3 regions of the Enterobacter cloacae complex sp. genome follow, and region 1 is predicted to be linked to each of the others. Evidence: predicted binding sites of a transcription regulator. Region 1 holds the regulator's gene; each other region holds the start of a gene.
What was found. The regulator PhoB, encoded in region 1, activates phosphate uptake and scavenging genes when phosphate is short. The targets are predictions, from matches to a motif close to CTGTCATAAAACTGNCNNAT.

Region 1 (10,074 bases):
CAGCGCCACGGTCATCACCAGCACCGTTACCCACGGAGTGCCGCGACGCGACGTTTTGGCAAACACCTTCGGCGCGCTGCCCTGCTCCGCCATGCCGTGCAGCATGCGGCCCACGCCGAACACGTCACTGTTGATGGCCGACAGCGAGGCGGTCAGCACCACAAAGTTGAGAATACTGGCCGCAAACGCAATGCCCATATGCTGGAAGGTCAGAACAAACGGGCTGCCGTTGGTGCCCACCTGGTTCCACGGGTAGATGGACATAATCACAAACAGCGTGCCCACATAGAACACCAGGATGCGCATCGGCACCGAGTTAATGGCGCGCGGAATGGACTTCTCAGGGTCTTTCGCTTCCCCGGCGGTGATGCCGATAATCTCGATACCGCCATAGGCGAACATGACCATCTGAAGCGACATGACCATCCCAAGCCAGCCGTTGCTGAAGAAGCCTCCGTTGCTCCACAGGTTATGAATGCCGGTTGGCTGACCGCCGTTACCGATACCCCAGATAATGATGCCGAAACCGGCGAGGATCATGATGATAATGGTCGCAACCTTGAAGAAGGAGAACCAGAACTCCAGCTCGCCAAACACCTTCACGCTCATCAGGTTAACGGCGCAGATGATCAGTACCACGCTCAGCACCCAGATCCAGTGCGGCACGGCGGGGAACCAGACCCCCATATAGATACCAAACGCCGTTACGTCAGCAATCGCGACAATCAGGATTTCGAAGCAGTAGGTCCAGCCGGTGATAAAACCGGCCAGCGGGCCCAGGTTTTCCTGCGCGTAGCGTGAAAACGAGCTTGCAGACGGGTTATGAACCGACATCTCACCCAGCGCACGCATGATGATATAAGCCGCGGCGCCGCCGATGATGTAGGCCAGCAGAACGCTTGGACCGGCCATTTTGATGGCATCTGCCGAGCCATAAAAAAGACCGGTGCCGATAGCCGAGCCCAGCGCCATAAAGCGGATGTGGCGGGTGCTCAATCCACGTTTAAGTTTGTTAGTGCTTTCCATTAAAATCTTGCCATTCAACACGAAAAAAACAAAAAACCACGGGGCCTTAAGCCCCGTGGTTAAACAATTTGTTGCCGTTGATTAATGAGCGTTGGAGGTTACCTGACGCCCGGCAGCACGGTCCCAAACAATCGCCAGAACCAGCGCAACAACGGAAGGCATCAGCCAGGCCAGGCCCTGCTCGGACAGCGGCAGACGCTGTGTCCAGGCTGGCAGGATTTCTGCAAATGCTGATGCTTTGATCCCGTCAAGGATACCAAAAATCAGGCTGATAAACATGGTTGGCGCAATAATTCGCGTAGAGTTATGCCACCACGGACGCGTGAAGCTCAGCACGACCAGCACGATACATGGCGGATAGATCGCCGTCAGCACCGGAATGGATACCTGAATCAGGTGGCTCAGACCGAGGTTCGACACCGCCATGGAGAAGATGCCGAGGATAAACACCAGCGTGCGGTAAGAGAGCGGCAGATACTGGGCGAAGAACTCTGCACAGGCGCAGGTCAGGCCCACCGCCGTCACCAGGCACGCGAGGAAAATCAGCGCTGCCAGCAGCATGCTGCCTGCCCCACCAAAGGTGTGCTGCACGTAAGCATGCAGGATCGCCGCGCCGTTTGCGCTCTGATCGACCAGCGTTGCGCTATCTGACCCCAGACGGAACAGCGCCAGATACAGCAGCGTCAGGCCGACACCGGCCATCAGGCCAGCCCAGATGGTGTAGCGGGTCAGCAGACGCGCTTCGGTCACACCGCGAGAACGCGCGGCGTTAACGATAACAATACCAAACACCATCGCGCCGAGCGTATCCATCGTCAGATAGCCATTCACGAAACCGTTTGAGAACGCCGCGTTCTCATACGCGTCCATCGCGGAGCTGATAGGACCCGCAGGCCAGACGATAGCCGCAACCGCCAGCACGATCAGCGCCACAATTTTCAGCGGTGCCAGGAAGTTCCCTACGGTATCCAGCAGTTTGCCCGGATAGAGAGAAACCAGAATCACGATGGCGAAGTAAATCAGGCTGTAAATAAACAGCGGCATCGCACCGTCACCGGTCAGCGGAGCGATACCCACTTCAAAGGAGACGGTCGCCGTACGCGGGGTTGCGAACAGCGGGCCAACGGCCAGATAGCAGACGGTTGCCAGCAGAACGCCGGCCACTTTGCCAATCGGGGTGCTGAGGCTGTCCACACCGCCGCCCACTTTCGCCAGCGCGATGACGGTCAGTACCGGTAGACCCACGGCAGTCAGCAGGAAGCCAAACGCAGCCGTCCAGACGTGTTCACCCGCCTGTAAGCCAACCATTGGCGGGAAAATGATGTTGCCTGCGCCAACGAACAGCGCAAATGTCATAAAGCCCAGCGCGATAATGTCACGCGATTTCAAGTGATGGGTCATAAAACCTTACTGCCTGTGGATGTGGTGTTGAAAACGTTGAGATTTTCGCCATCCCTGACGGGACAATGCAGCGGAAAATTTGCTCAATTTCAGCGGGATATGCTCCCGTCCTGGCGTGGAGAAGAATAGTTTTTCGATTTACCACGCATATACAGTCGGTCTGACAGTATATGGGGGGCAATTTAAACGCTTATAACGTTTAAAGGCAAGGAGGGATCGTAAAACCAGAACAATATGCCAGCATGAAAATGCAGACCAAAATAATATGCCATGTATAAGAAAAACTCATGGCTAATCATGCGAACAAAAAAGCAGCAGCCGTATAATATTCAGCCGCGTTTCGCTTGACTGCAAAGCAAACGAGCCAGCAAACGCTGGCCCGTGGAAAGGTAAACTGACACGCCTGCCATCAGGCGCTTTTTTTGGCAATTAATCGTTCCGGAAGCACGAAGCTGAAGCGCGTGCCCTTGCCCAGGGTACTTTCGATATCAAGACGGCTGTCGTGGTGGCTCACCGCATGCTTCACGATTGCCAGCCCCAGTCCGCTTCCCCCGGTCTGCCGCGAGCGCGCTTTATCCACCCGGTAGAACCGTTCGGTAAGACGCGGGAGATGTTCTGGCCCAATCCCCGGGCCGTTGTCCTCGACGCTAAATTCAGCGCCCGCCGGGGTATGCTGCCAGCGCACCGTAATATGCGTCCCTTGCGGGGTATGATTCACGGCGTTATACACCAGATTTGAGATAGCACTGCGCAACTCATCTTCACTGCCAAGCACTTTCAGCGTGTTATCAACGTCAAAAGCCAGCGTGTGCTGATTATGGCTCAGCGTTTGGGCCTCGCGCTCTACCACCCGCAGCATCATCGGCACGTCAATGATGTCGTTTAGCGCCAGCGACGGGGCTGCCTCAATCTTTGAAAGCGTCAGCAGCTGTTTGACCAGCCCTTCCATGCGGAACGTCTGCTCCCGCATGGTATGCAGCGCTTTCTCACGCGGCGCCCCCTCCAGCGTTTGTTCCTGCATCATTTCCAGGTAGCCCTGAAGCACCGTCAGCGGCGTACGCAGCTCGTGACTGACGTTAGCAAAGAAGTTACGGCGCGCGCCCTCAAGCTGGTGCATCTGGGTTACGTCACGCGCCACCATCAGCCACTGCCGATCGCTGTAGGGCATCACGCGGATTTCCAGATGACGACCGTTGTTGAGCTTAAGGTTATGCGGACGGGTAAAATCGCGCTTTTTCAGATACAGCGTGAACTCGGGATAACGCAGAAGGTTAAGGATATTTTGGCCATTATCATCCGGCCAGCGCAGGCCCAGCAGCTGTTGCGCGAGGCCATTACACCAGAAGATGGTCCCTTCTTCCGTCGTCAGGATCACCGCGTCCGGCAGCGACTCCGCGCCGCTGCGAAAGCGTTTGATCAGGCTTCCCAGCTCACGACGACGCTTTTTATTACGCATCTGCATCTGGTGCAGGCCGTAGAGCAGCGGCTCCCAGCTCCCGCTTCCCGGCGGAGGTGTCATACTCCTGTCGACCCATAGCCACCATGACAGGCGCAGTAAATTCCAGAAATGCCAGACGAGCAGTCCCGTCACGGCCACCAGTAAAAACCACGGCAGATAGCCAAAAACAGCCCCCAGAATGAGGGCCGGAATACAGCATAAGATCAGTTCAAAGACGAGCCTTTTCCATGACAGACGTTCCAGCACGCGTCACACTCCTGTCATTGTTCAGAAACGGGTCGAGAAACGATAACCCGTGCCGCGGACCGTCTGTACCATGCGATCGTGGCCGCTCAGTTCCAGTGCTTTACGCAGGCGGCGAATATGGACGTCAACCGTTCGGTCTTCGACATAGACGTTAGTTCCCCAGACGTTATTCAGCAACTGTTCGCGGCTGTAAACGCGTTCCGGGTGTGTCATAAAGAAGTGAAGGAGTTTAAATTCGGTGGGCCCCATATCGAGGGGATTTTCACCGGTCATGACCCGGTGTGAGGTAGGATCGAGGCTCAGCCCCTGCATCTCAATCACCTCTTCCACCGCCATCGGTGAAATACGGCGCATCACCGCTTTGATTCGAGCCACCAGCTCTTTCGGGGAGAACGGTTTGGTAATGTAATCGTCCGCGCCGGTTTCCAGACCGCGCACGCGATCCTCTTCCTCACCGCGCGCCGTCAACATCACTACCGGGATATCGCGGGTCATCGCCTCGCGCTTAATATGCTTGATAAACTGCAATCCGGAACCGCCAGGCAGCATCCAGTCCAGCAGGATCAGGTCGGGCCAGGGTTCATTCAGCTGGTTCACCGCGCTGTCATAATCTTCCGCTTCAACCGGCTGGAAGCCATTTTGTTCAAGCACGAAGCACACCATTTCACGGATCGGAGCTTCATCTTCTACGACCAGAATACGTCTCGCCATACTTTGCCCTGTCTTATCGTATTTAAGTTACAAGTCTGTAATGCGGCGTCATTATGCGTCAGATTTATGACAGATTTATGAAAAACATTACCACGGTAAATGGCAAACTGTTGTTTTATTACAGCGGTTATTTTCCGCTCCCCGAAAGTTTATAATCCTGCTTTCTTATTATTGCCACGGATCTCTTATGCGCATACTTCACACCTCAGACTGGCACCTGGGTCAAAATTTTTACAGCAAAAGCCGCGCCGCGGAACATGAAGCGTTCCTGAACTGGCTGTTGGAGACGGCTCAGGCTCACGAGGTGGACGCAATCATTGTGGCGGGCGACATTTTTGATACCGGATCGCCGCCGAGCTATGCGCGTGAGCTGTACAACCGTTTTGTGGTCAACCTCCAGCAAACCGGTTGTCATCTGGTGATTGTCGCCGGAAACCATGATTCCGTGGCGATGCTGAACGAATCCCGCGATATTCTGGCGTACCTCAATACCACCGTGGTAGCCAGCGCCGGCCACGCGCCGCAGATCCTGAAAAAACGCGACGGCACGCCGGGCGCGGTGCTGTGCCCTATCCCGTTTTTACGCCCGCGCGATATCGTGCAAAGCCAGGCCGGCCTGTCCGGCAGCGAAAAGCAGCAGCATCTGTTGCAGGCCATCACGCGCTATTACCACCAGCAACATACGGAAGCCTGTGCCCTGCGCGGTGAACAGGCCATTCCGATCGTTGCCACCGGACACCTCACCACCGTCGGGGCCAGTAAGAGTGACGCGGTGCGCGAAATTTATATCGGTACGCTGGACGCGTTTCCGGCGCAGAACTTCCCGCCCGCTGACTACATTGCCCTCGGGCACATTCACCGGGCGCAAATCATCGGCGGCTGCGAGCACATCCGCTACAGCGGCTCGCCCATTTCGCTCAGTTTTGACGAAACGGGCAAAGCCAAATCCGTGCATCTGGTGAGCTTCACCGACGGCAAACTCAGCGCCGTTGAGACGCTTGAGGTGCCGGTCACCCAGCCGCTGGCGGTGCTGAAAGGCGATCTGGCCGCCATTACCGCCCAGCTTGAACAGTGGCGCGGCGCAGCGCTTAGCCCGCCCGTCTGGCTCGATATCGAAATCGCCACCGACGACTACCTGTACGATATGCAGCGTAAAATTCAGACGCTGACGGAAGATCTTCCCGTGGAGGTGCTGCTGGTACGCCGCAGCCGCGAGCAGCGCGAGAAAATTCTGCTGAGCGCTCAACGTGAAACGCTGAGCGAACTCCGGGTTGAAGAGGTGTTCGCGCGGCGGCTTGCGCATGAAGAGATGGACGAGGCCAGGCAAACGAGGCTTAACGAGCTGTTTGCCCAGACCCTGCATACCCTCAATGACGAGGAAGAAAACGCATGAAAATTCTGAGCCTGCGTCTGAAAAATCTCAATTCACTGAAAGGCGAGTGGAAAATTGATTTCACCGCGGAGCCGTTCGCCAGCAACGGGCTGTTTGCCATCACCGGTGCCACCGGCGCAGGTAAAACCACGCTGCTGGACGCTATCTGCCTGGCGCTCTACCACGAAACGCCGCGCCTTAATAAGGTCTCCCAGGCCCAAAACGACCTGATGACGCGCGATACCGCCGAATGTCTGGCAGAGGTGGAGTTCGAGGTTAAAGGCGTCGCCTATCGCGCTTTCTGGAGCCAGAACCGTGCCCGCAACCAGCCGGACGGAAACTTACAGGCACCGCGTGTGGAGCTGGCCCGCTGCGAAGACGGCAAAATTCTGGCCGACAAAGTCACGGATAAGCTGGAACAAACCGCCGCACTGACCGGGCTGGACTATGGACGCTTTACCCGCTCGATGCTGCTCTCTCAGGGGCAGTTTGCCGCTTTCCTGAATGCGAAACCGAGCGATCGCGCTGAGCTGCTGGAAGAACTGACCGGCACGGAAATTTACGGCCAGATTTCCGCCATGGTCTTCGAAAAACATAAAGCGGCACGCAGCGCGCTGGAGATGTGTGAAGCGCAGGCCGCAGGCGTTGTGCTGCTGAGCGAGGAACAGCAGCAGCACTTGCAGCAAAGTTTGCAGGCACTCACTGACGAAGAAAAGATCCTGCTGGCCCGGCAGCAGAGCCAACAGAAAGATTTTCAGTGGCTTACGCGTAACGACGAGCTAATACGTGAACAGCAGCGCGCAGCCGTTTCGCAGCAGCAGGCGCAACAGGCTCTGACGGACGCCGCTCCCCAACTGGCGAAGCTTCAGCTGGCCCAGCCCGCCGCCCAGCTGCGCCCCCTGTGGGAGCACCAGCAGGAGCAGACCGCCCGCCTGTCGCAGACCACAGAGCGAATTGCTGAAGTAAATACTCGCTTACGCGACAGAGCGGCACAGCGCGCGCGTATCCGCAACGGTGCGCTGCGCAACCGTGAACAGTTGCAGACAGAGCACACGGCGCTGACGCAGTGGCTGACCGAACACGATCGTTTCCGTCAGTGGGGACAGGAAATTGCCGGCTGGCGGGCGCATTTTACGCAGCTGAGTCGCGATAAAAATCAGCTCGCGGCCCAGTCGGCGCGCATTGCTGAGCTCCGCCAGAAGCTGGCCGGGATGCCGGAAAGTACGCTGACGCTGACGGCTGAGGCCATCACAACCGCAATGGAGCAACAGGCACACACGCGGGCGCTTCGCCAGCGCCTGACCGCGCTTCACGCTCGCTATCAGCCGCTGCAAAAACGGCTGCGCCAGAATGCGGAAAGCGTGAAGAAAGCACAGGCTGAGCAGGTCACGCTCAACGACACCCTGACCCTGCGCCGTCAGCAGTATAAAGAGAAAAATCAGCACTTTGTCGATCTTAAGGCGCTCTGTGAGCGTGAAGCGACAATCAAAGATCTTGAGAATTATCGTGCTCAGCTGGAAGCCGGTAAGCCTTGCCCGCTCTGCGGCTCATGCGAACATCCGGCCGTGGTGCAGTATCAGGCACTCGAACTGACAGACAATCAGCGCCGCCGCGATGCCCTCGAAAAAGAGGTTGCCGCGCTGAAAGAGGAAGGGTTGCTGGTGCTCGGGCAGGTCAATGCGCTGACCCAGCAGATCCAGCGCGAGACAGCGGAAGCCCAGTCCCTCTCTCAGGAAGAGCAAGCACTCACTAAAGAGTGGCTGGAGGTCTGCACTTCCCTGAACATAGCGCTGAATATTCAGGATGATATCGCCCCCTGGATGAGCGAACAGGAGCAGTACGAACGCCAGCTTTATCAGCTAAGCCAGCGTCTGACGCTGCAATACCAGCTCAATGAACAGGAAGGACAGGCGCGCCAGCACCAGCAGCAGCTGGCGGCGACGCGTCAGGCGCTGGCGGCCTCGTTACGGTCGCTGTCGCTTTGCGAGCCCGATGAGGGTGCTGAAAACGCCTGGCTCAGCGCGCGCGAAAACGAATACGCCCGGTGGCAGGAAAAACAGGCCCAGCACGGTACGATTCAGGAGCGTATTAACGCCCTGATGCCCATTCTGGATACGCTGCCGGTTTCTGATAATGCAGAAGCCGACGCGGTGATCCCTGAAAACTGGCGTGCGATCCACGACGAATGCGTGTCGCTGCAAAGCCAGCTCGCCACCCTACAGCAGCAGGAGACCCTGGAGCGTGAACGGCTTCAGCAATCGCAGGCTCAGTTCAGCGCCGCGCTGACCGCGAGCTGCTTCGCCGATCGCGAGGCATTTCTCGCCGCCCTGCTGGATGATGCGTCGATCCGCCAGCTTGAACAGCAAAAGCAGACGCTCGAGAACCAGCTTCAGCAGGCCATGGCGCTCTCGGTACAGGCAAGCCAGCAGCTTCAGGCGCACCAGACACAACGCCCGGAGGGGCTGGAAACCGATCTCGCAACCCTTCAGGCACGGATACAGCAGCTGGCGCAGCAGCTTCGGGACAACACCACGCATCAGGGGGAGATCCGCCAGCAGCTCAAACAGGACAGCGATAACCGTCTGCACCAGCAGGCGTTAATGCAGCAGATTGAGGAAGCGGCGCGTCAGGCCGACGACTGGGGCTATCTCAATGCGCTGATAGGCTCCAGCACCGGCGATAAATTCCGTAAATTTGCCCAGGGGCTGACGCTGGATAACCTGGTGTGGCTTGCCAACCAGCAGCTCAACCGTCTGCACGGCCGCTACCTGCTCCAGCGTAAAGCGAGCGACGCGCTGGAGCTGGAGGTGGTCGACACCTGGCAGGCCGATGCGGTACGCGATACGCGCACCCTTTCCGGCGGGGAGAGTTTCCTGGTCAGCCTGGCGCTGGCCTTAGCGCTTTCCGATCTGGTCAGTCACAAAACGCGGATTGACTCGCTGTTCCTGGATGAAGGGTTCGGCACGCTCGACAGCGAAACGCTGGATACCGCGCTGGATGCGCTCGACGCGCTGAACGCCACCGGGAAAACCATCGGCGTGATCAGTCACGTCGAGGCAATGAAAGATCGTATTCCGGTGCAGATCAAAGTGAAGAAGATCAACGGACTGGGATACAGCAGGCTGGACAGGGAGTTTGCGGTGGGTTAAATGATAGGGCGCTGCGGTCTGGTGCCCTCACCCTGGCCCTCTCCCCGTGGGAGAGGGTACAAAAACTTGCGTTGCTGTTTTGCGTTTATTCCGGCCACAACCACGCTGCGCCGCGCACGCCGCTGGAATCACCGTGGACGGCTTTGCGGATCGGCGTTTCGCACTCGCCGCCAAATACCCACTGTTTTATCAGCGTGGGCACCGTCGCGTACAGCCGGTCGACGTTGCTCATGCCGCCGCCCAGCACAATCACGTCGGGATCGAGAATATTGATCACATGCGCCAGGGATTTTGCCAGCCGCATTTCGTAGCGGCTGAGCGCCAGTTCAGCCACCGGATCCTGCTCCTCAACCAGACGCATAATCTCGTTACCTTTCAGCGGCTGGCCGCTCAGACGATGATAATCGGTGGCAAACCCCGTCCCGGAAATAAAGGTCTCAATACAGCCCTGCTTGCCGCAATAGCACGGTACTTCGGCGCGGTATTTGAGTTCATCTTCGTCCATCCACGGCAGCGGGTTGTGTCCCCACTCGCCCGCGGTGCCGTTGCCGCCAATATGCGAGCGTCCGCTGATAGCTACGCCCGCCCCGCAGCCGGTGCCGATGATGACCGCAAAAACGGTCTGCGCGCCTGCCGCGGCGCCATCGACGGCCTCGGACACCGCCAGGCAGTTGGCGTCATTTGCCAGACGCACTTCCCGGTTCAGACGT
Region 2 (10,074 bases), 1.1 Mb from region 1:
CGCCGGGAGCCTGTTTTATCATTTTGCAGGCTCCTCCACAGGATGTGAGGATAACTGATGTATTCAAGGCGTTTATTGACCCCGTTAATCATGATCTTTTTTTCATTTTTGACACCCTTATCGACCGCTGGCGTCATTATTGGTGGAACCCGCGTTATTTATAGTAGTGATAAATCCGATGCGACAATAAGCATAAAAAATAATGAATCAACCACGCCTTATCTCATACAGACGTGGGTCGATCCTTTCAAGAAAGATACATCGGCGCATAAGCCTCCTTTTACCGTTATTCCGCCCGTTTCAAGGCTAGAGGCAGGGCAGGAAAAAATATTACGCATCATGAAGGTGAAGGGCGAACTGCCTGACGATCGGGAATCGCTGTTTTGGCTCAACATCAAAAATATTCCGCCGTCCAGTTCAAACCCTAATTCGCTCGAAATTGCGATTAAGACGCGGATAAAACTTTTTTGGCGTCCGGCGAAACTGAATATGACGACTGAACGGGCTGCGGCAAAGGTTAAATGGAGCATTCAAAACAGACAGCTCGTTATTGAAAATCCGAGCCCGCTACATATTAACGTTATGAATGTTACCGTCGACAGCAAAGACGTTACGTTAAATATTATTCCCCCTTTTGACACCGTGCGTTTGCCGCTCCCGGAAGGGATTAACGGTCGCGCGCTGATTTGGCGCTTCGTTAACGATTTTGGTGCAATCAGTCAGGAAATTCACGTCACGCTGTAAATATAGGGATGTTTTATATGGGGTATTTCCGTTTTTTCATTGCGCTGGCATCGGGGGTATCTCTCGGCTTTTCAGGCGTGACGCTGGCAAAAGATATCTTTAACCCTGCGCTTCTCGAAATTGACCATCCGGTGGATGTCGATATCCACCAGTTTAACCGCGTCAATATGTTACCTGCCGGGTCTTATAAAGTTGATATTCATGTTAACGATGAATTTATCGATAGCCGGGACGTCGCCTTCGTTAAAAATAAGGCTGGCGATGGGCTGCATCCCTGTTTTACACACGTCAGGACGGTGCTTGCAGAATTCGGGGCTAAGGTGGCGGCGATCGCCTCGCTGGATCGCCTGGACGAGAATGCCTGTGTGGATCCCACACCGCTGATCCCTGGCGCCACATGGACGTTTGATACCGATAAGCTGCTGCTCAACGTCACGTTGCCGCAGATTTACATTGATACCACCGCCCGCGGCACCATCAATCCTGCGCGCTGGGATGAGGGCATTAATGCGCTGATGATGAACTATGACTTTTCCGGCTCCAGCACGTTGCAGTCTGATGACGACGACAACAGCGAGTTCTACTATCTGAACCTGCGAAACGGAGCCAACGTCGGCGCGTGGCGTTTACGCAACTACAGCACGCTAAATATCGTTGACGGTCATTCGGATTACCATTCCATCAGCACCTATGCGCAGCGTAACCTCGCGGCGTTACGCAGCCAGATCATGCTGGGTGATACCTGGACCGCAAGCGATGTCTTCGACAGTACCCAGGTGCGGGGCGTGCGCCTGTATACCGATAATGAAATGCTTCCTTCCAGCCTGACGGGCTTTGCGCCGGTCGTTCGGGGCGTGGCGAAAAGCAATGCGACGGTGATTATTCGGCAGAACGGCTACATCATTTACCAATCTGCCGTGCCGCAGGGACCGTTTGCGCTAAAAGATTTAAACACCACCAGCTCCGGCGGCGACCTGGACGTGACCATCAAAGAAGAAGACGGCAGTGAGCAACACTTCACGCAGCCCTACGCCTCGCTGGCTATCCTCAGGCGTGAAGATCAGACCGACGTCGATATCAGCGCGGGCGAACTGCGCGATCAAAGCGATTTCCAGCCTAACGTTTTTCAGGCGCAGGTGCTACACGGCTTTCCTGCCGGGATAACGGTATACAGTGGCGTGCAGGCCGCGGAAGACTATCGCTCGGCAGCGGTGGGGATCGGCAAAGATGTGGGCGCAGCGGGCGCGTTTTCCGTCGATATCACCCAGGCTCGCGCGCAGTTTACGGACGAGGGCTCAGAGGAGTCTGGCCAGTCCTGGCGTTTTCTCTATTCGAAACGGTTTGATGAAACGGATACCACGCTGCGGCTGGTGGGGTATCGCTATTCAACGCAGGGCTACTACACCCTCAATGAATGGGCATCACGCCAGAACAATCAGCGCGATTTCTGGGTAACGGGCAACCGGCGCAGCCGGCTTGAAGGAACCTGGACGCAGAATTTCGGCGATGGCATGGGGAACATTTATTTCACGCTGAGCCGTCAGCAGTACTGGCAAACCGACGAAGTTGAACGCCTGGTTCAGCTTGGCTACAGCAATGTCTGGCGGGCGCTTTCCTGGAACCTCTCCTGGAACTATAGCGATTCCATCACGACGGCGCAGAGCGCGGAGTATTCAGATAGCGACGAACGAGAAAGCGAGCAGGTATTTATGCTGTCGTTATCGGTGCCGCTGTCTGAACTGCTGCCGGACAGCTATGTGAGCTACGGCCTTACGCAGAACAACAGGGGAAAAGGGATGCACCAGCTTGGCTTTAACGGTACGGCGCTTGATAACCGAAATCTCTCCTGGAACCTCCAGCAGTCCTGGGATGCGGATGACAGGGTGTACAGCAGCAGCGCAGGAGTGGGATATGACGGAACCTATGGTTCGGTTAACGGCAGCTATGACTACAACCAGGAGAGTCAGCGGCTCAACTACGGCGCGCGCGGTGGGGTTCTGCTGCACGGCGATGGGGTGACGTTCTCGCAGGAGATGGGAGAAACCGTGGCGCTGATAAAAGCACCCGGCGCAGCCGGTCTGGCAATGGAAAACGGCACCGGTACGGCAACGGACTGGCGAGGCTACACCGTTCAAACGCAGCTAAACGCTTACGATGAAAATCGTGTGGAAATTGAGAGCGGCTATTTTGAAAAAGCAAACGTCGAGCTGGAGAACAGCGTGCTTAACGTCATCCCCACGCGAGGTGCGGTAGTGCGGGCCGAATTTATCACCCACGTGGGCTATCGCGTGCTCTTTGAGGTCACACAGTCTAACGGCAAACCGGTTCCCTTTGGCGCAGTGGCGTCTGCCGAACTGGCGACGGGCAGCGTGTCGGGCATCACCGGCGAGGATGGCGAGCTGTATCTTTCGGGCATGCCGGAAGAGGGAACGTTCACGCTGAAGTGGGGGAGTGAAAAGACAAAACCTTGCGAGGTCCATTATCAGTTCCCCAAACCAACGGGCGTTGAACTGGTTCAAACAGCGGTAGTGTGCCAATAGGGAAATGAGATGAATCGACGTATCACTTTTTTAGCAGTCGCCATGCTGTTTTTGACCCCTTTTACCTACGCTGCGACCACAGAAGGCGGGGTGTGCTTCGCCATCGGCGGCACCTATATTTTCAACCTGAATCTTAACGGGGCAGAAATACCGGCAGATAAAAACCAGGCGGGAACGGAGGTGCGCGATCTGAAGACTCTGCAATCGCCTTCCCGGTATAAACTGGGATGTAACTGCCTGACTCATTTCACCACCACGTTTCGCAGCGTCTATTTCACCGCACGTTCGCCCTTAAGCGTGAATACCGTTAAAAACGGCTATACCTACTACACGCTGAACGATCACCTCAGTATTGCGTCCTCTATTCACGTGCTGGGACGTGACTATCTGCCCGTTCCCTTTGAGTCGGAGCCCAACCGGGTGACGTCCGGTATGTACTGTTATGCCTCCAGTGTAGAAGGCTCAGATGCAACGCTTGATACCGGCTCTCAGGTAAAAATATCGTTTTTGATCGACAAGCCCTTTATTGGAAAAGTTACCATTCCGGGGACGACGATTGCCACGCTCTATGGCGGTATCGATGAAGCGTCCTCTCTGGCAAGTACCGAGAAGCTCGCCGAAATAAAAATTGTCGGGGACATCGTGGTACCGCAAAACTGCGAGATCGCGCCGGGCCAGTCGCTGGAGATTGATTTTGGAGACATTCCCGCCAGCGCGTTTTCTGCCACCAAAGGCGAGGCGGTCGGTAGCCATAAAATCCGCAAGATGATTCAGGTGAAATGTACCGGCATGCTGGATGAGAACATCGTCCGATCCGTTTTCCATGCCGATCCCGTTGACGCCGATGCCGCGATGATGAAAGTGAACGGCAATGATGACGTAGGGATCGTTATTTATGATAAATGGGATCGCGTCGTCAACGTTAACGGGGGAAACATGGAGATGGATATGGGAACCAACCAGGGGGGCGCCGAGGTTAACTCGCTCACCTTCTCTGCCGCCCCGGCCAGCGCGACGGGGAGTATCCCGAAGCCCGGCGCGTTTGAAGCCTGGGCAACCCTTACCCTCGAAATTCTGAATTAATGACAACGGCTGTTTATGACAGCCGTTGTCATATTCCCGTCTTTGAACCAGGCTTAACGCATCTCAGTGTGACATTATCATGACAAGAATGTGATTTTATTTATATTTAAATCATGCACTTAACGCAAATGCGTTGATTGTCATAAAACTGTCATAATTCGTACATTTATCTGTCACCTGTTTGTCCTATTTTGCTCATCGTAGCCACTTAAACAATGATTTACGAAATCCTTGCAGGAGACATTATGAAAGTTATGCGTACCACTGTCGCAACTGTTGTCGCCGCGACCTTATCTCTGAGCGCTTTCTCTGCCTTCGCAGCAGCAAGCCTGACTGGCGCTGGTGCAACCTTCCCTGCGCCGGTGTATGCCAAATGGGCGGATACCTACCAGAAAGAAACCGGCAACAAGGTTAACTATCAGGGTATCGGCTCCTCCGGTGGCGTAAAACAAATTACCGCGAATACCGTTGATTTCGGCGCATCCGACGCTCCGCTGTCTGATGAAAAACTGAATCAGGAAGGCCTGTTCCAGTTCCCGACCGTGATCGGCGGCGTTGTGCTGGCCGTTAACATCCCTGGCCTGAAATCAGGCGAGCTGGTGCTGGACGGCAAAACCCTGGGCGACATCTACCTGGGCAAAATCAAAAAATGGGACGACGAAGCCATCACTAAGCTGAACCCGGGCGTTAAGCTGCCTTCGCAGAACATCGCTGTGGTTCGCCGCGCTGACGGTTCCGGTACCTCCTTCGTGTTCACCAGCTACCTGGCAAAAGTGAACGAAGAGTGGAAATCCAAAGTCGGTTCCGGCTCTACCGTTAACTGGCCAACCGGTCTGGGCGGTAAAGGTAACGACGGCATCGCTGCCTTCGTACAGCGTCTGCCGGGCTCTATCGGTTACGTAGAATACGCTTACGCGAAGCAGAACAACCTGGCTTATACCAAACTGGTTTCTGCTGACGGCAAACCGGTTAGCCCGACCGAAGAGAACTTCGCTAACGCCGCAAAAGGCGCAGACTGGAGTAAATCCTTCGCGCAGGACCTGACTAACCAGAAAGGCGACGATGCGTGGCCAATCACTTCTACCACCTTCATTCTGGTCCACAAAGATCAGAAGAAACCTGAGCAGGGTGCAGAAGTGCTGAAATTCTTCGACTGGGCATACAAAAACGGCGGCAAACAGGCTAACGACCTGGACTACGCCAGCCTGCCGGACAGCGTGGTTGAGCAGATTCGCGCTGCATGGAAAACCAACGTGAAAGACAGCAGCGGTAAAGCGCTGTACTAACAGGATATTTTTGACGAAGATGGCGGGTGGCGCGCAGCGATCCCGCCCTACGGTTCATCCTGTAGGCCCGGTAAGCGTCAGCGCCACCGGGCATATTCGTAAGACGTCTCAAAAAGAAGAGTAATTTATGGCTGCAACCAAGCCTGCATTTAACCCTCCGGGTAAAAAAGGTGACATGATTTTCAGCGCCCTGGTGAAACTGGCTGCGCTGATTGTGCTATTGCTGCTGGGCGGCATTATCGTGTCCCTGATCTTTTCCTCCTGGCCGAGCATTCAGAAATTTGGTTTCGCCTTCCTGTGGACCAAAGAGTGGGATGCGCCGAACGATATCTACGGTGCGCTGGTGCCGATTTACGGCACGCTGGTAACCTCCTTTATCGCCCTGCTGATTGCGGTGCCGGTAAGCTTCGGTATTGCTCTGTTCCTGACGGAGCTGGCGCCGGGCTGGCTGCGACGCCCGCTGGGTATCGCCATCGAACTGCTGGCGGCCATTCCAAGTATCGTTTACGGCATGTGGGGCCTGTTTATCTTTGCTCCGCTGTTTGCAACGTACTTCCAGGAGCCGGTCGGTAACGTGCTTTCTGCCGTTCCGTTTGTGGGCGCCCTGTTCTCCGGTCCGGCATTCGGTATCGGTATTCTGGCGGCTGGCGTGATCCTCGCCATCATGATTATTCCGTACATTGCGGCGGTTATGCGCGATGTCTTCGAACAAACCCCGGTGATGATGAAAGAGTCGGCCTACGGCATCGGCTGCACCACCTGGGAGGTTATCTGGCGCATCGTCCTTCCGTTCACCAAAAATGGGGTGATCGGCGGCATCATGCTGGGCTTAGGCCGCGCGCTGGGTGAAACCATGGCGGTGACCTTTATCATCGGCAACACCTACCAGCTCGACAGCGTCTCTCTGTACATGCCGGGCAACAGCATTACCTCTGCGCTGGCGAACGAATTCGCCGAAGCGGAATCCGGGCTGCACGTTGCCGCGCTGATGGAGCTGGGCCTGATCCTGTTTGTTATCACCTTTATCGTACTGGCTATCTCCAAGCTGATGATTATGCGTCTGGCTAAAAACGAGGGGGCACGCTAATGGCGACTCTCGACATGCAAAACACCGCTCAGCTTGCGGAATCCCGTCGCAAAATGCAGTCAAAGCGCCGGATTAAAAACCGCATTGCGCTGACGCTTTCCATGGCCACGATGGCGTTCGGCCTGTTCTGGCTGATCTGGATCCTGATGTCCACCATCACCCGCGGCATCGATGGAATGTCCCTGGCGCTGTTCACCGAGATGACGCCGCCGCCGAACACGGCGGGCGGTGGTCTGGCAAACGCCCTGGCGGGTAGCGGCCTGCTGATCCTGTGGGCGACCGTTTTCGGTACGCCGCTGGGCATCATGGCGGGTATCTATCTGGCGGAGTATGGCCGTAAATCCTGGATCGCTGAAGTCATCCGCTTTATTAACGACATTCTGCTGTCTGCCCCATCGATTGTTGTGGGTCTGTTTGTTTACACCATCGTGGTGGCTCAAATGGAACACTTCTCCGGCTGGGCGGGCGTGATTGCGCTGGCGCTGTTGCAGGTGCCTATCGTTATTCGTACCACTGAAAACATGCTGAAACTGGTGCCGGACAGCCTGCGTGAAGCGGCTTACGCGCTGGGCACGCCGAAATGGAAGATGATTTCGGCGATCACCCTGAAAGCGTCCGTCTCGGGGATCATGACCGGTATCCTGCTGGCTATCGCCCGTATTGCCGGTGAAACCGCACCGCTGCTGTTTACCGCGCTCTCCAACCAGTTCTGGAGCACGGACATGATGCAGCCGATCGCCAACCTGCCGGTGACGATCTTTAAATTTGCGATGAGCCCATTCGCGGAATGGCAGCAGCTGGCCTGGGCCGGGGTGCTGATCATCACCCTTTGCGTACTGTTGCTGAACATTCTGGCGCGCGTCATTTTCGCGAAGAAGAAACACGGTTAAATTTTTACGGCGCGGCACATCGCGGCGCCGAATGAGGAAATGAGTCAATGAGTATGGTTGATACTGCCCCGGGTAAGATTCAGGTTCGTGATTTGAACTTCTACTACGGCAAATTCCATGCCCTGAAGAATATCAACCTGGATATCGCGAAGAACCAGGTCACGGCATTTATCGGTCCGTCTGGCTGTGGTAAATCCACGCTGTTGCGCACCTTCAACAAAATGTATTCGCTCTATCCGGAGCAGCGTGCAGAAGGTGAAATTCTGCTGGACGGTGACAACATCCTGACCAATACCCAGGATATCGCCCTGCTGCGCGCGAAGGTGGGGATGGTGTTCCAGAAACCCACGCCGTTCCCGATGTCGATCTATGACAACATCGCCTTTGGCGTGCGTCTGTTTGAAAAGCTCTCACGTGCGGACATGGACGAGCGCGTGCAGTGGGCATTGACCAAGGCCGCATTATGGAACGAAACCAAAGATAAACTTCACCAGAGCGGGTACTCTCTCTCCGGTGGTCAGCAGCAGCGTCTGTGCATTGCGCGCGGTATCGCCATTCGCCCGGAAGTATTGCTGCTGGATGAGCCGTGCTCAGCGCTGGACCCGATCTCAACCGGGCGTATTGAAGAGCTGATCACCGAGCTGAAGCAGGATTACACCGTAGTGATCGTCACCCACAACATGCAGCAGGCTGCCCGTTGTTCTGACCACACGGCGTTTATGTACCTGGGCGAGTTGATTGAGTTCAGCGATACGGACGCGCTGTTCACCCGGCCCGCGAAGAAACAAACCGAAGATTACATTACTGGCCGCTACGGTTGATTTGCCTTAGTGCATGTGGAGAAACCATGGACAACCTCAATCTTAATAAACACATTTCCGGCCAGTTTAACGCAGAGCTGGAAAGCATTCGCACCCAGGTGATGACCATGGGCGGCATGGTCGAGCAGCAGCTTTCTGATGCGATCACGGCGATGCACAACCAGGACAGCGAGCTGGCGAAGCGCGTTATCGAAGGCGATCACAACGTCAATATGATGGAAGTCGCCATCGACGAAGCGTGCGTGCGCATCATTGCCAAGCGTCAGCCGACCGCGAGCGACCTGCGTCTGGTCATGGCGATCATCAAAACTATCGCCGAGCTGGAGCGTATTGGCGACGTCGCGGATAAAATCTGCCGCACCGCGCTGGAGAAATTCTCTCAGCAGCACCAGCCGCTGCTGGTCAGCCTGGAGTCTCTCGGTCGCCACACCGTGCAGATGCTGCACGACGTGCTGGACGCTTTCGCGCGCATGGATCTGGACGAAGCGGTGCGTATCTATCGTGAAGACAAGAAAGTCGACCAGGAATACGAAGGCATTGTGCGTCAGCTGATGACCTACATGATGGAAGATTCCCGTACCATTCCAAGCGTGCTGACCGCGCTGTTCTGCGCGCGCTCAATCGAGCGTATTGGCGACCGCTGCCAGAACATTTGTGAATACATCTTCTACTTCGTGAAAGGGCAGGACTTCCGTCACGTGGGCGGCGACGAGCTGGACAAGCTGCTGGCGGGTAAAGATCCGAAAGAGTGATGTTTGTGGCGGGTGGCGCTAGCGCTTACCCGCCCTACGTTAGCTTAACGCGTAATATCCCACCCGCGCGCCTTCCACAACTCTGGCAATTGTGCCAGGTCGGTAAAGGTCGTCACTTTTGGATGATCGATCGGCTTGTTGTGCGAATCGGCACAGAAGTAAAACACTTCCATTCCTGCATCAATCCCCGACTGCGCGCCCGCAGACGAGTCATCCACCAGAATGCAGTTCTCCACGTTGACGTTCATCGCCTTCGCCGCGTGGAACATCAATGCCGGATCGGGCTTCCAGCGCTGGATATCGTAGCCGCTGAACAGTTTTTCCGGGAAGTGGTGCAGCATGTCCAGCTTGCCGAGCGAATGCTGCATTTTGCTGACCGGGCCGTTAGAGACCACGCAGATCGGCACCGTCATCGCATCCAGCAGCGCGTTAGCGCCGGCGATAACCTCCAGCTCGGCGTCGAAGAGGCGTGCGACCTCGGCGCGGTACACCGGTTCCAGATCCGCTTTCGCCAGATCCACCCCGTGCTCTTCGTTAATGATGTCGATGATCTCGTACAGCTTCACGCCCTTAAAGCGTTTGAACACCTCTTCGAGATCGAGCGTAATGCCAAATTCCTGGAACATGGCGACATACGCGCGGGAACAAATGACCTCACTGTCGACCAGCGTACCGTCACAGTCGAAAAATACCGCTTCAATTCCGGACATGCCCTTCCCTTTTAACAAGTTTAACGTTTACGTACGACAGATTTACGAGACGCAATCGTTGCCGTATAAGCAAAATCAATGAAAAAAGTATCCCGTAACCGCCACTATTGTCGCATTTTGGTATAGGATAGCGACGAATTTTCCCTCCTTGTTCGGAAATT
Region 3 (10,074 bases), 2.8 Mb from region 1:
TACGTTGAGTACATCACCAACATCCGCATGCAGGCGGTTGGCCTCGATCTGCCGTTCCAGACGCGCTCTAACCCGATCCCGTGGATCAACACCTGGCTGGTGTCCGATAACGTGCAGGTGGCGCCGCAGGAAGTGGAAGTGAGTTCGTATCTGGTCGGTCAGATTGACTCTGAAGTCAACACCGACGATCTGAGCGATTTCCAGCTCTGATGACCCGCGTAACGCTACGCCTTTCGGGTACAGAGGTGCTGTGCCAGGAAGAGCACCCTTCCCTGCTGGTGGCGCTGGAAGCGCATCAGGTAGAGGTAGAGTACCAGTGTCGTGAAGGCTATTGCGGCTCCTGCCGCTGCCGTCTGGTCGCAGGCCAGGTGGACTGGCTGACCGAACCGCTGGCCTTTATCAGTGAAGGGGAAATTTTGCCCTGCTGCTGCCGGGCAAAAGGCGATATAGAGATCGAGATGTAACAGTGTCGGGTGGCGCTACGCTTACCCGACCTACAAAACCGCAGTTCGTAGGCCGGGTAAGGCGAAGCCGCCACCCGGCAATTTCAGCGTTTATCCTTCAAAAAACTCACCGCTTTATCCGGGAAATCCGTAAACAGCCCGTCCACGTCCGCCTGGTTATACAGCACGTCGTAAAGCTGATTCACGTCCGTCGCATAGTCCGGCAGCTGGTCTGCACGCACGGTATACGGATGCACCTGCATGTTGCTCGCGTGCGCCTCTTTCACCATCCCCGTCAGCTTCACGTGACCCGGCGTTGAGCCTTCCGCCACCAGCATGTGGTAATCCGGCCCAATGCCGTCGGCGTACTGCGCAATCTGCTTCATCGCGCCCGGCTTAAACATCCAGTCGTAGTTGTAGTTCACCCACTTCCCGTCCGGCTGTTTTTCCTGGGTTTCGTTCCAGTCGGTATAGGCAATCAGCTGCACCAGATTGAGATCCATCCCCATCTTCGGCTCCAGCTCGGTTTTGATGCGCTTCAGCTCCGCGGCATCGAAACATTGCAGGAAAACCTTATCCTGCTTGCTGGTGTAGCCGTACTTTTTCAGCACCTCCAGCGTCGTAGCGGCAATGTCTTTTCCTTCCTGATGGTGGAACCACGGCGCTTTGATTTCCGGATAGATACCGATGTTTTTCCCGGTCGAGTGGTTCAGCCCCTGAACAAACTCGATCTCCTCTTCGAAGGTGTGAATACGGAAGTCAGATTTGCCCATCGGGAAACGTCCCGGATAGACCTGCACCTTCTTGCCGTTTTCAATCTCGAAGCCCTCGGTAAACGTCAGCGAGCGGATCTCGGCCAGCGTGAAGTCGATGGCGTAATAGCGACCGTCTTTACGGGCGCGATCCGGGAAGCGTTCCGCCACGTCCGTGACGCGGTCAAGATAGTGGTCATGCAGAACGACCAGCCGATCGTCCTTCGTCATCACCAAATCCTGCTCCAGATAATCCGCGCCCTGCGCATAGGCCATCGCCTTCGCCGGCAGCGTATGCTCCGGCAGATAACCGCTGGCGCCGCGATGGGCAATCACGATTTTATCCGCCGCCAGCGCGGAGCCGGTCATCAAACCGGCCAGCAGCAGGCCGGCTGCAAGTTGAGTGAATTTCATGACAAGGCTCCTTATTGACGACGCGCCAGCACTTCAGCGTGGTGACGTTTTTCACCGATCATCACGACGATCAACAGCAGAACCGCCAGCACGCTGCCGCCAATCATCACCATAAAGCCACCGTCCCAGCCGAAGAAGTCGACGGTGTAACCGACGATGGCACTTGCCGCCACTGAACCGCCGAGGTAGCCAAACAGACCGGTAAAGCCCGCCGCCGTGCCTGCCGCTTTCTTCGGCGCCAGCTCCAGCGCGTGCAGGCCAATCAGCATCACCGGACCGTAAATCAGGAAGCCGATAACGATCATACAGGCCATGTCTACTGATGGATTACCCGGCGGGTTCAGCCAGTAAACAACCGTCGCGATGGTCACCAGGGTCATAAAGAACACGCCCGTCGCGCCACGGTTACCTTTGAACACTTTATCCGACATCCAGCCGCAGATGAGCGTGCCGGGAATGCCCGCGTACTCATACAGGAAGTAGGCCCAGGAGGATTTATCCAGCGCGAAGTGCTTCACCTCTTTCAGGTAGGTCGGGGACCAGTCGAGGATGCCGTAGCGCAGCAGGTAAACGAAGACGTTCGCCACCGCGATGTACCACAGCAGCTTGTTTGGCAGCACGTACTTCATGAAGATCTGCTTTGCCGTCAGCTCTTCTTCGTGCTTCTCGCTGTAATCATCCGGATAGTCGTTTTTGTACTCTTCGATTGGCGGCAAGCCGCAGGACTGCGGCGTGTCGCGCATCAGCGCAAAGGCGATAATCGCCACCAGGATCGCCCCAAAGGCTGGCATATAGAGCGCCGCGTGCCAGTCGTTGAACCAGGCCATCCCCAACAGGAACAGCAGCGGCGGAAGCCCGCCGCCGACGTTATGCGCGCAGTTCCAGACCGACACAATGCCACCACGCTCCTTCTGTGACCACCAGTGAACCATGGTGCGTCCGCACGGCGGCCACCCCATCCCCTGGAACCAGCCGCAGAGGAACAGCAGCACGAACATGATGGCAATGCTGGAGGTCGCCCATGGCACGAAGCCCATGAACAGCATGACCGCTGCCGCGAGGATCAGCCCGGCAGGCAGGAACACGCGCGGATTCGAACGATCCGACACTGACCCCATAATGAATTTCGAAAAACCGTACGCGATGGAGATCCCCGACAGCGCGAACCCCAGGTCGCCGCGAGAGAAGCCCTGCTCCACCAGATACGGCATGGCGAGCGCAAAGTTTTTACGTACCAGATAGTACGCCGCATACCCGAAGAAGATCCCGAGGAAGATTTGCCAACGCAGACGGCGGTAGAGAGGATCGATCTCTGCCTCTGGCAGTCGCGCCCGGTGTGGCGCAGGTTTAAAGATACTGAGCATAACAGCCTCCGTGGCCTTTCAAATAATGACCGGGCATCTCGCGCCCGGCTACAGAGGCGGCGATGTTAAGAAATCACGGTGAATGTTACTGTGAATCAACGCACAGATTGTTACAGAAATATGACAGGATGCGCAAAAAAGCGCATGAAATCACGTTTCACTTTCGAATTTCGCGCGTTTATGTTCGAAATCAAACAAACCACACGATTGATGTGGCTAAATGCTAAAAAACGAACATAGAGGAAAGGCAATGACAATTCACGATCCACGCTTAAGCGATGTGATTATCATTGGCGGTGGCGCGACGGGTGCCGGCATCGCACGCGACTGCGCCCTGCGGGGGTTGAGCGTCACGCTTCTGGAACGCCACGATATCGCCACCGGCGCGACGGGGCGTAACCACGGCCTGCTGCACAGCGGCGCCCGCTATGCGGTCACTGACCCTGAATCCGCGCGCGAATGTATCGCTGAAAACCAGATCCTCAGGCGCATCGCCCGCCACTGCGTTGAACCCACTAACGGCCTTTTTATCACCCTTCCCGAAGACGACTTCGACTTTCAGCAAACCTTTATTACCGCCTGCACGGCGGCAGGCATTCAGGCTGAGGCGATCGATCCGGCGCAGGCGCGTCGTATTGAACCCTCGGTGAACCCGGCGTTACTTGGCGCGGTGAAGGTGCCTGACGGAACCGTTGATCCCTTCCGCCTGACCGCCGCCAATATGCTCGACGCGCGGGAACACGGGGCGCATATCCTGACCGGGCACCACGTTACCGGACTTATTCGTGAAGGCAATACCGTGCGCGGCGTGCGCGTGTTTGATGCGCAGTACAACGAACACCGCGAGCTGTATGCCGCCGTGGTGGTTAACGCAGCGGGGATATGGGGCCAGCGCATCGCGGAATACGCCGATTTATCCATCCGCATGTTCCCGGCCAAAGGTTCGCTGCTGATCCTCGATCACCGCATCAATAACCACGTCATCAACCGCTGCCGCAAGCCGTCCGATGCCGACATTCTGGTGCCGGGTGACACCATTTCGCTCATCGGTACGACGTCAACGCACGTTGACTACAGCGACATTGACGTCAACCGGGTTACCGCCGAAGAGGTGGATATTCTGTTGCGCGAAGGGGAAAAGCTGGCCCCGGTGATGGCGCAGACCCGTATTCTGCGTGCCTACGCGGGCGTGCGTCCCCTCGTCGCCAGCGATAACGATCCGAGCGGGCGTAACGTCAGCCGCGGCATCGTGCTGCTCGATCACGCCGAACGTGACGGCATGGACGGGTTTATCACCATTACCGGCGGCAAGCTGATGACCTACCGGCTGATGGCGCAGTGGGCCACGGATGCCGTCTGCCGTAAGCTCGGCAATACCACGCCGTGCGTGACGGCGGAGCGGGCCCTGCCCGGCTCGCAGCACTCGACAGAAAAAACGCTGCATAAAATCATCTCGCTCCCCGCACCGCTTCGCGGCTCGGCGATTTACCGCCACGGCGACCGCACTCCGACCTGGCTTGGCGAAGGGCGACTCAGCCGAAGCCTGGTGTGCGAATGCGAAGCCGTGACCGCAGGCGAGGTGCAATATGCCGTGGAAAACCTGACGGTGAACAGCCTGCTTGATTTACGCCGCCGCACGCGCGTCGGGATGGGCACCTGTCAGGGGGAGCTGTGCGCCTGCCGTGCCGCCGGGCTGCTGCAACGTTTTCACGCCACCACGTCAACCCAGTCGCTTGCCCAGCTCAGCGATTTTTTAAACGAGCGCTGGAAAGGCATTCAGCCCGTCGCCTGGGGCGATGCCCTGCGCGAAAGCGAGTTTACCCGCTGGGTCTATCAGGGGCTTTGCGGGCTGGAGAAGGAGCACACCCATGAAATTTGATACCGTGATTATCGGCGGCGGGCTGGCGGGCCTGCTGTGCGGCCTTAAGCTGACGCAGCGCGGTCTGCGCTGCGCCATTGTGACTCGTGGTCAGAGCGCCCTGCACTTCTCCTCCGGATCGCTGGATTTACTGGGCGCGCCGTCGTTCGAAGATCTGCCGCCTGAACATCCCTACCGGCTGACGGGCGCAGAGAATATGGCCCGCTTTGCCTGTGAAACCGAATATCTGCTCACCACCTGCGGCGCACGCATGCAGGGTGACGCGGAGCTTAACCATCAGCGCGTCACGCCGCTCGGCACCCTGCGCGCCGCCTGGCTTAGCCCGGAAGAGGTGCCTGTCGCCCCCATCACTGCGGAACGCGTGCTGGTGGTGGGGATCAGCGGATTCCTCGACTTTCAGCCGCATCTGGCCGCCGCGTCTCTCAGGCAGCAGGGTGTTCAGACAGATACCGCAGAGATTGACCTCCCTGAACTCGACGTGCTGCGCGAAAACCCCAGCGAGTTTCGGGCGGTGAACATTGCCCGCCTGCTGGATAATGAACGTTACTGGCCGCAGCTGTACGCGGCGCTTCGACCGCTCGGCGAGACCTGCGACGCCCTGTTTATGCCCGCCTGCTTTGGCTTAACGGATAACCGGCTCTGGCGCTGGCTCTCGGCGCGTCTGCCCTGTACGCTCGGTTTACTGCCGACGCTCCCCCCTTCCGTGCCCGGCATCCGTCTGCATACCCAGCTTCAGCGTCAGTTTGTCGCCCAGGGTGGCGTCTGGATGGCGGGCGACGAGGTGAAAAAAATCACCCTGGCAGAAGGCGCGGCAAGCGAAATCTGGACCCGCAACCACGGCGACATCCCGCTTCGCGCACGCTATACGGTGCTGGCAAGCGGCAGCTTCTTCAGTAACGGTCTGCTGAGCAGTCGGGAGGGCGTGCGTGAGGCGATCCTCGGGCTGGACGTCCGGCAAAGCGCCTCCCGCGCGGACTGGTATCAGAGCGATTTTTTCACTCCGCAGCCCTGGCAGCAGTTCGGGGTGATTGTCGACGCCCAGCTGCGCCCGCGGCTGGACGGGCAACCGGTTGAAAACCTGTACGCCATCGGCTCGGTTCTGGGCGGGTACGATCCCGTGGCGCAGGGCTGCGGCGGCGGCGTCTGCGCCGTCACCGCGCTGCACGTTGCGGAGCAGATTATTCAGCGCAGGGAGGCAGCACAATGAACGACACCCGGTTTGAAAACTGCATCAAATGCACGGTTTGTACCACGGTTTGCCCGGTCAGCGGCGTCGATCCGCGCTATCCCGGCCCGAAGCAGGCCGGTCCCGACGGAGAACGTCTGCGCCTGAAGGACGGAGCGCTTTACGACGAGGCGCTGAAATACTGTATCAACTGCAAGCGCTGCGAAGTTGCCTGCCCGTCGGACGTGAAAATTGGCGATATCATCCAGCTCGCCCGCGCGCGCTACAGCACGCAGAAACCGACGCTGCGTGACGCGATACTGAGCCATACCGATCTGATGGGCAGCATCTCGACGCCTTTCGCACCGGTCGTCAATGCCGCCACCGCCCTGAAGCCGGTGCGCAGGCTGCTGGATGCAACGCTCAAAATCGACCATCACCGCAGCCTGCCGAAATATTCTCACGGCACCTTCCGCCGCTGGTATAAATCCGTGGCGGCAGAACAGGCGCGGTTCGCCGAGCAGGTCGCCTTCTTCCACGGCTGCTACGTGAACTACAACCATCCGCAGCTGGGGAAAGACCTGCTGAAGGTCCTGAACGCCATGGGAACGGGCGTTCAGCTGCTGAGCAAAGAGAAGTGCTGCGGCGTTCCGCTGATTGCCAACGGTTTTACTGACAAAGCGCGCAGGCAGGCGAAAAGCAACGTCACCGCTTTACGTGAAGCGATCGTCGACAAAGGCATACCGGTACTGGCAACCTCGTCAACCTGTACCTTCACCTTGCGCGATGAATATCCGCATCTGCTGGATGTGGATAACACCGGCCTGCGCGAGCACATCGAGCTGGCGACCCGTTTTCTCTGGCGCAAACTGGACGGCGGGCAGACGTTGCCGCTGGGCAAATTGCCGCTGAAAGTGGTGTATCACACGCCATGTCATATGGAAAAGATGGGCTGGTCGCTCTATACGCTTGAGCTACTGCGGCTGATCCCGGGGCTGGAGCTGACGGTGCTGGATTCACGCTGCTGCGGCATCGCAGGCACCTACGGCTTTAAGCGCGAAAACTACCCAACGTCACAGGCAATTGGCGCGCCGCTGTTCCGGCAAATTGAAGAGAGCGGCGCGGATATCGTCGTGACCGACTGTGAAACCTGTAAATGGCAGATTGAGATGTCCACCAGCAAACGCTGCGAACATCCTATTACCCTGCTGGCAAACGCGCTGGCGTAACCGTTGCCGGGGCCACCGCCCCGGCAGATTCTCACTCCACGAACAGCGACTCGACGACGTTGATCCAGCCGTGCTCGCTGGCGACCTCTTTGCCGTTCAGCCAGCGGCGCAGCATGTTCAGGGCCATCATCGCGCACACCTCCTGACGCACGGCCAGACTGTGGCGGGTAATACTCATCTTCACCCGCAGGGCGTGCGTTCCTTCCGGAGTTGCCAGGGCGAAGTTGAGATGCTCTTCATCCAGCCCGCCAACGAACAGCGCCAGCCCCGCGAAATGCTTCACTCTGCGCTCGGACGCCCAGCGCGCGGTCTGCGCGAGCGTCTCCTGCTGGAACGGCACCACTTCGCTGGCCAGCAGCGGCGCACCCGCCCGGGTCAGCTGGAGCGCCAGCAGCCCGCCGGTAAACTGCTCGCTTAGCGTCACGCTCAGCTGACGAGACTGCAAATGGCGGGCGATCTGCGCCGGCAGCCCTTCCGTGCCTTCGAAAATCAGGCTTTCCCCGGCGACGCGCTGCACTTCGGGCCACAGCGCCAGCATGGCGGCTTTCTCAGACGCCGGTCCGGTCAGCTTCAGTTCAATAATCGGCATCGAGGAGCGATAGCCCATCGACACGCCGGGAGGCAATTGCAGATGATCGAGGCTCTGGGCCAGATCGCTCTCCGAGCGGCCAAACGTGGTCAGACGCAGGCACAGCGGCGGTTCCGGCAGGGTAAAACGGTCGCGCAGGCGCGGCAGGATCTGCTGCTCGACCATCACCTTAAATTCCGACGGCACGCCCGGGGTGAAGAACATCAGGCAGCGGTTCAGCTGAACGGCAAACCCGCAGGCGGTGCCGACCGGGTTATCAATCAGCTCCGCGCTGGCGGGGATCTCGGCCTGCTTGCGGTTGCTGGGGGCCATCACGCGGCCACGATCGGAGAAGAAACGCTCCATCTGCGTCAGCCACGCGTCGTGGAGAACCAGGCCTTCGCCTTTGGCGGTGGCGGCAGCCAGCGCGCTGAGATCGTCACTGGTCGGTCCCAGCCCGCCGTTCACAATCAGCACGTCGCAGCGTTCGCTGCGCTCGCGCAGAACGTTGACCAGCGACTCAAGATTGTCACCCACGGTGTTGCGGCGCGTTAACGGTAATCCTTGCTCAAAGAAGAGATCGGCGAGCCAGGCGGCATTGGTATCAATGATTTGCCCATGCAGCACTTCGTCGCCAGTGGATAACATTTCCACGTTTATCATTGTGTTCTCCCATTTCAATGGTCAAAACACTATAGCGCAATCGAAGACCGGGGGAAGAGAGAAACTGGCGCGACAAAACGCCGCGCCGAGAGGATCAGAAACCTGCGCTAACGCCAACGTACGGGCCGTCTGCCAGAGCGTTGTCGCGGTTGCCGTCTTTACCGGCCAGGTTCAGATAGCGATAGCCCGCTTCGATGGTGATCGGACGCATGATGGTCCAGCGCGCGCCGGCGTTAGCTTCCTGATAGCTGTCGATACCGCTGGAGAGGGAATCCGGAGAGTAGTAGTACTCACCGAACAGGCCAAAGCTGTCGCCAATTTTCCACTGCAAGCCGCCGCCCACTGCCGCCGCGTAACCTTCGTCACCGTCGTTCGGGTTGGTGTAGATCCCTTTACCGCCAACGGTCGCCAGGAACGGGCCGAGAGGAACGTTGAAGCCGAGGCCCAGGCTTGCCGCATCGCCGTCGTCGTCGTTATGCGTCCAGCCGCCGGTCATTGCCAGACCTGCGCTGTCCGTGCCAAGACCGAAGCCCAGGTGGGTATAGTCCTCGCCCGCCGAGCCGTTGAAGGAAATAGCGTTGGCCGCCGCCGATACACACATCAGGCCTAAGCCCATTAATGCCACTTTTTTCATTGTCGTGATCCCGCACAATTTATTCAGAGATGTCCAAAAACCGCGAGATTTTAACCTGACTTTCAGGGGGATCAATGGACTCTGCGTGCGTCGGGCAATTAGTTTGTAACGATTTGATAATATCGACATTTACATCATCAACAAAAAGCGCATTTTCACGCACAGCCCGCCCAGATTTTCACTGGGCATCAGCTGGAGATGGCTGCGGTGAAGACGGGCAATGTCGTTGGCCAGCGCCAGACCAATGCCGGACCCGGCGGCATCGCCCACGTTATCCAGCCGATGAAACGGCAGCATGGCCTGGGCGATCTGATCTTCGGCAATCCCCGGTCCGCTGTCCTCCACGCTCAGCTCAACGGCATCGTTATCCGTGCGCAGGTACACCGTGACGATGCCCTGCTCAGGCGTGTATTTGATCGCGTTCTCCAGCAGGTTGGCGCAGAGTTCGCCCAGCAGCACGTCATCTCCCTCAATCATTACCGGCTGCTGTACGCCGTCATAACCGAGGTCAATAGCCTTGCTGCGCGCCTGCGCCAGCCGGGAAAAGCAGCTGTTTTGCACCACCTGAACCAGATCGACAGGGACAAACTGTCGCTCACCCTGCTCTTTTCGCTTCACCGCTGAAAGCTGTAGCAGCCTCTCGGTCAGCACGATGGTGTTATCCAGCGTCACGTTCATTGCCCGTAAACTTTCCTGCCACAGCGCCGGATCGTTACGCGTCAGGGCAACGGACACCTGGGTTTTCAGCACCGCCAGCGGCGTTTTGAGCTGGTGCGAGGCATCGGCATTGAAGCGCGCCTGCCGCGAAAGTACGCCGCGCAACCTGTCGATATAGCGGTTAAATGCCACAATCAGCAGCCGCGTTTCCGACCAGGGCAACAGCTCCGGCAGCGGGGCCAGCAGCCCTGGCTCGCGGCGCACCATCAGCGAGGAGAGCTGGCGCATCGGGCGCAGCACGCGGCG

Region 2: the regulator PhoB is predicted to act here: its motif matches at 4,505-4,524, upstream of pstS (phosphate ABC transporter substrate-binding protein PstS).
Region 3: the regulator PhoB is predicted to act here: its motif matches at 3,081-3,100, upstream of glpT (glycerol-3-phosphate transporter).

Annotation. Positions count from the first base shown of each region.
Region 1 covers NZ_LT991957.1:3,148,335-3,158,408, reverse strand. Annotated here, with positions in the region: gene proY (proline-specific permease ProY) at 1-1,026, opposite strand, end outside; gene brnQ (branched-chain amino acid transporter carrier protein BrnQ) at 1,108-2,427, opposite strand; gene phoR (phosphate regulon sensor histidine kinase PhoR) at 2,837-4,132, opposite strand; gene phoB (phosphate response regulator transcription factor PhoB) at 4,154-4,843, opposite strand; gene sbcD (exonuclease subunit SbcD) at 5,031-6,236, shown strand; gene sbcC (exonuclease subunit SbcC) at 6,233-9,364, shown strand; gene mak (fructokinase) at 9,450-10,074, opposite strand, start outside.
Region 2 covers NZ_LT991957.1:2,097,212-2,107,285, forward strand. Annotated here, with positions in the region: gene DBR02_RS10485 (fimbrial chaperone) at 58-744, shown strand; gene DBR02_RS10490 (fimbria/pilus outer membrane usher protein) at 762-3,284, shown strand; gene stgD (fimbrial protein StgD) at 3,294-4,367, shown strand; gene pstS (phosphate ABC transporter substrate-binding protein PstS) at 4,613-5,653, shown strand; gene pstC (phosphate ABC transporter permease PstC) at 5,781-6,740, shown strand; gene pstA (phosphate ABC transporter permease PstA) at 6,740-7,630, shown strand; gene pstB (phosphate ABC transporter ATP-binding protein PstB) at 7,678-8,451, shown strand; gene phoU (phosphate signaling complex protein PhoU) at 8,478-9,203, shown strand; gene yieH (6-phosphogluconate phosphatase) at 9,248-9,913, opposite strand.
Region 3 covers NZ_LT991957.1:336,253-346,326, forward strand. Annotated here, with positions in the region: gene nrdB (class Ia ribonucleoside-diphosphate reductase subunit beta) at 1-210, shown strand, start outside; gene yfaE (class I ribonucleotide reductase maintenance protein YfaE) at 210-464, shown strand; gene glpQ (glycerophosphodiester phosphodiesterase) at 548-1,609, opposite strand; gene glpT (glycerol-3-phosphate transporter) at 1,621-2,973, opposite strand; gene glpA (anaerobic glycerol-3-phosphate dehydrogenase subunit A) at 3,224-4,852, shown strand; gene glpB (glycerol-3-phosphate dehydrogenase subunit GlpB) at 4,842-6,059, shown strand; gene glpC (anaerobic glycerol-3-phosphate dehydrogenase subunit GlpC) at 6,056-7,246, shown strand; gene DBR02_RS01575 (nicotinamide mononucleotide deamidase-related protein YfaY) at 7,278-8,477, opposite strand; gene DBR02_RS01580 (YfaZ family outer membrane protein) at 8,572-9,111, opposite strand; gene DBR02_RS01585 (sensor histidine kinase) at 9,241-10,074, opposite strand, start outside.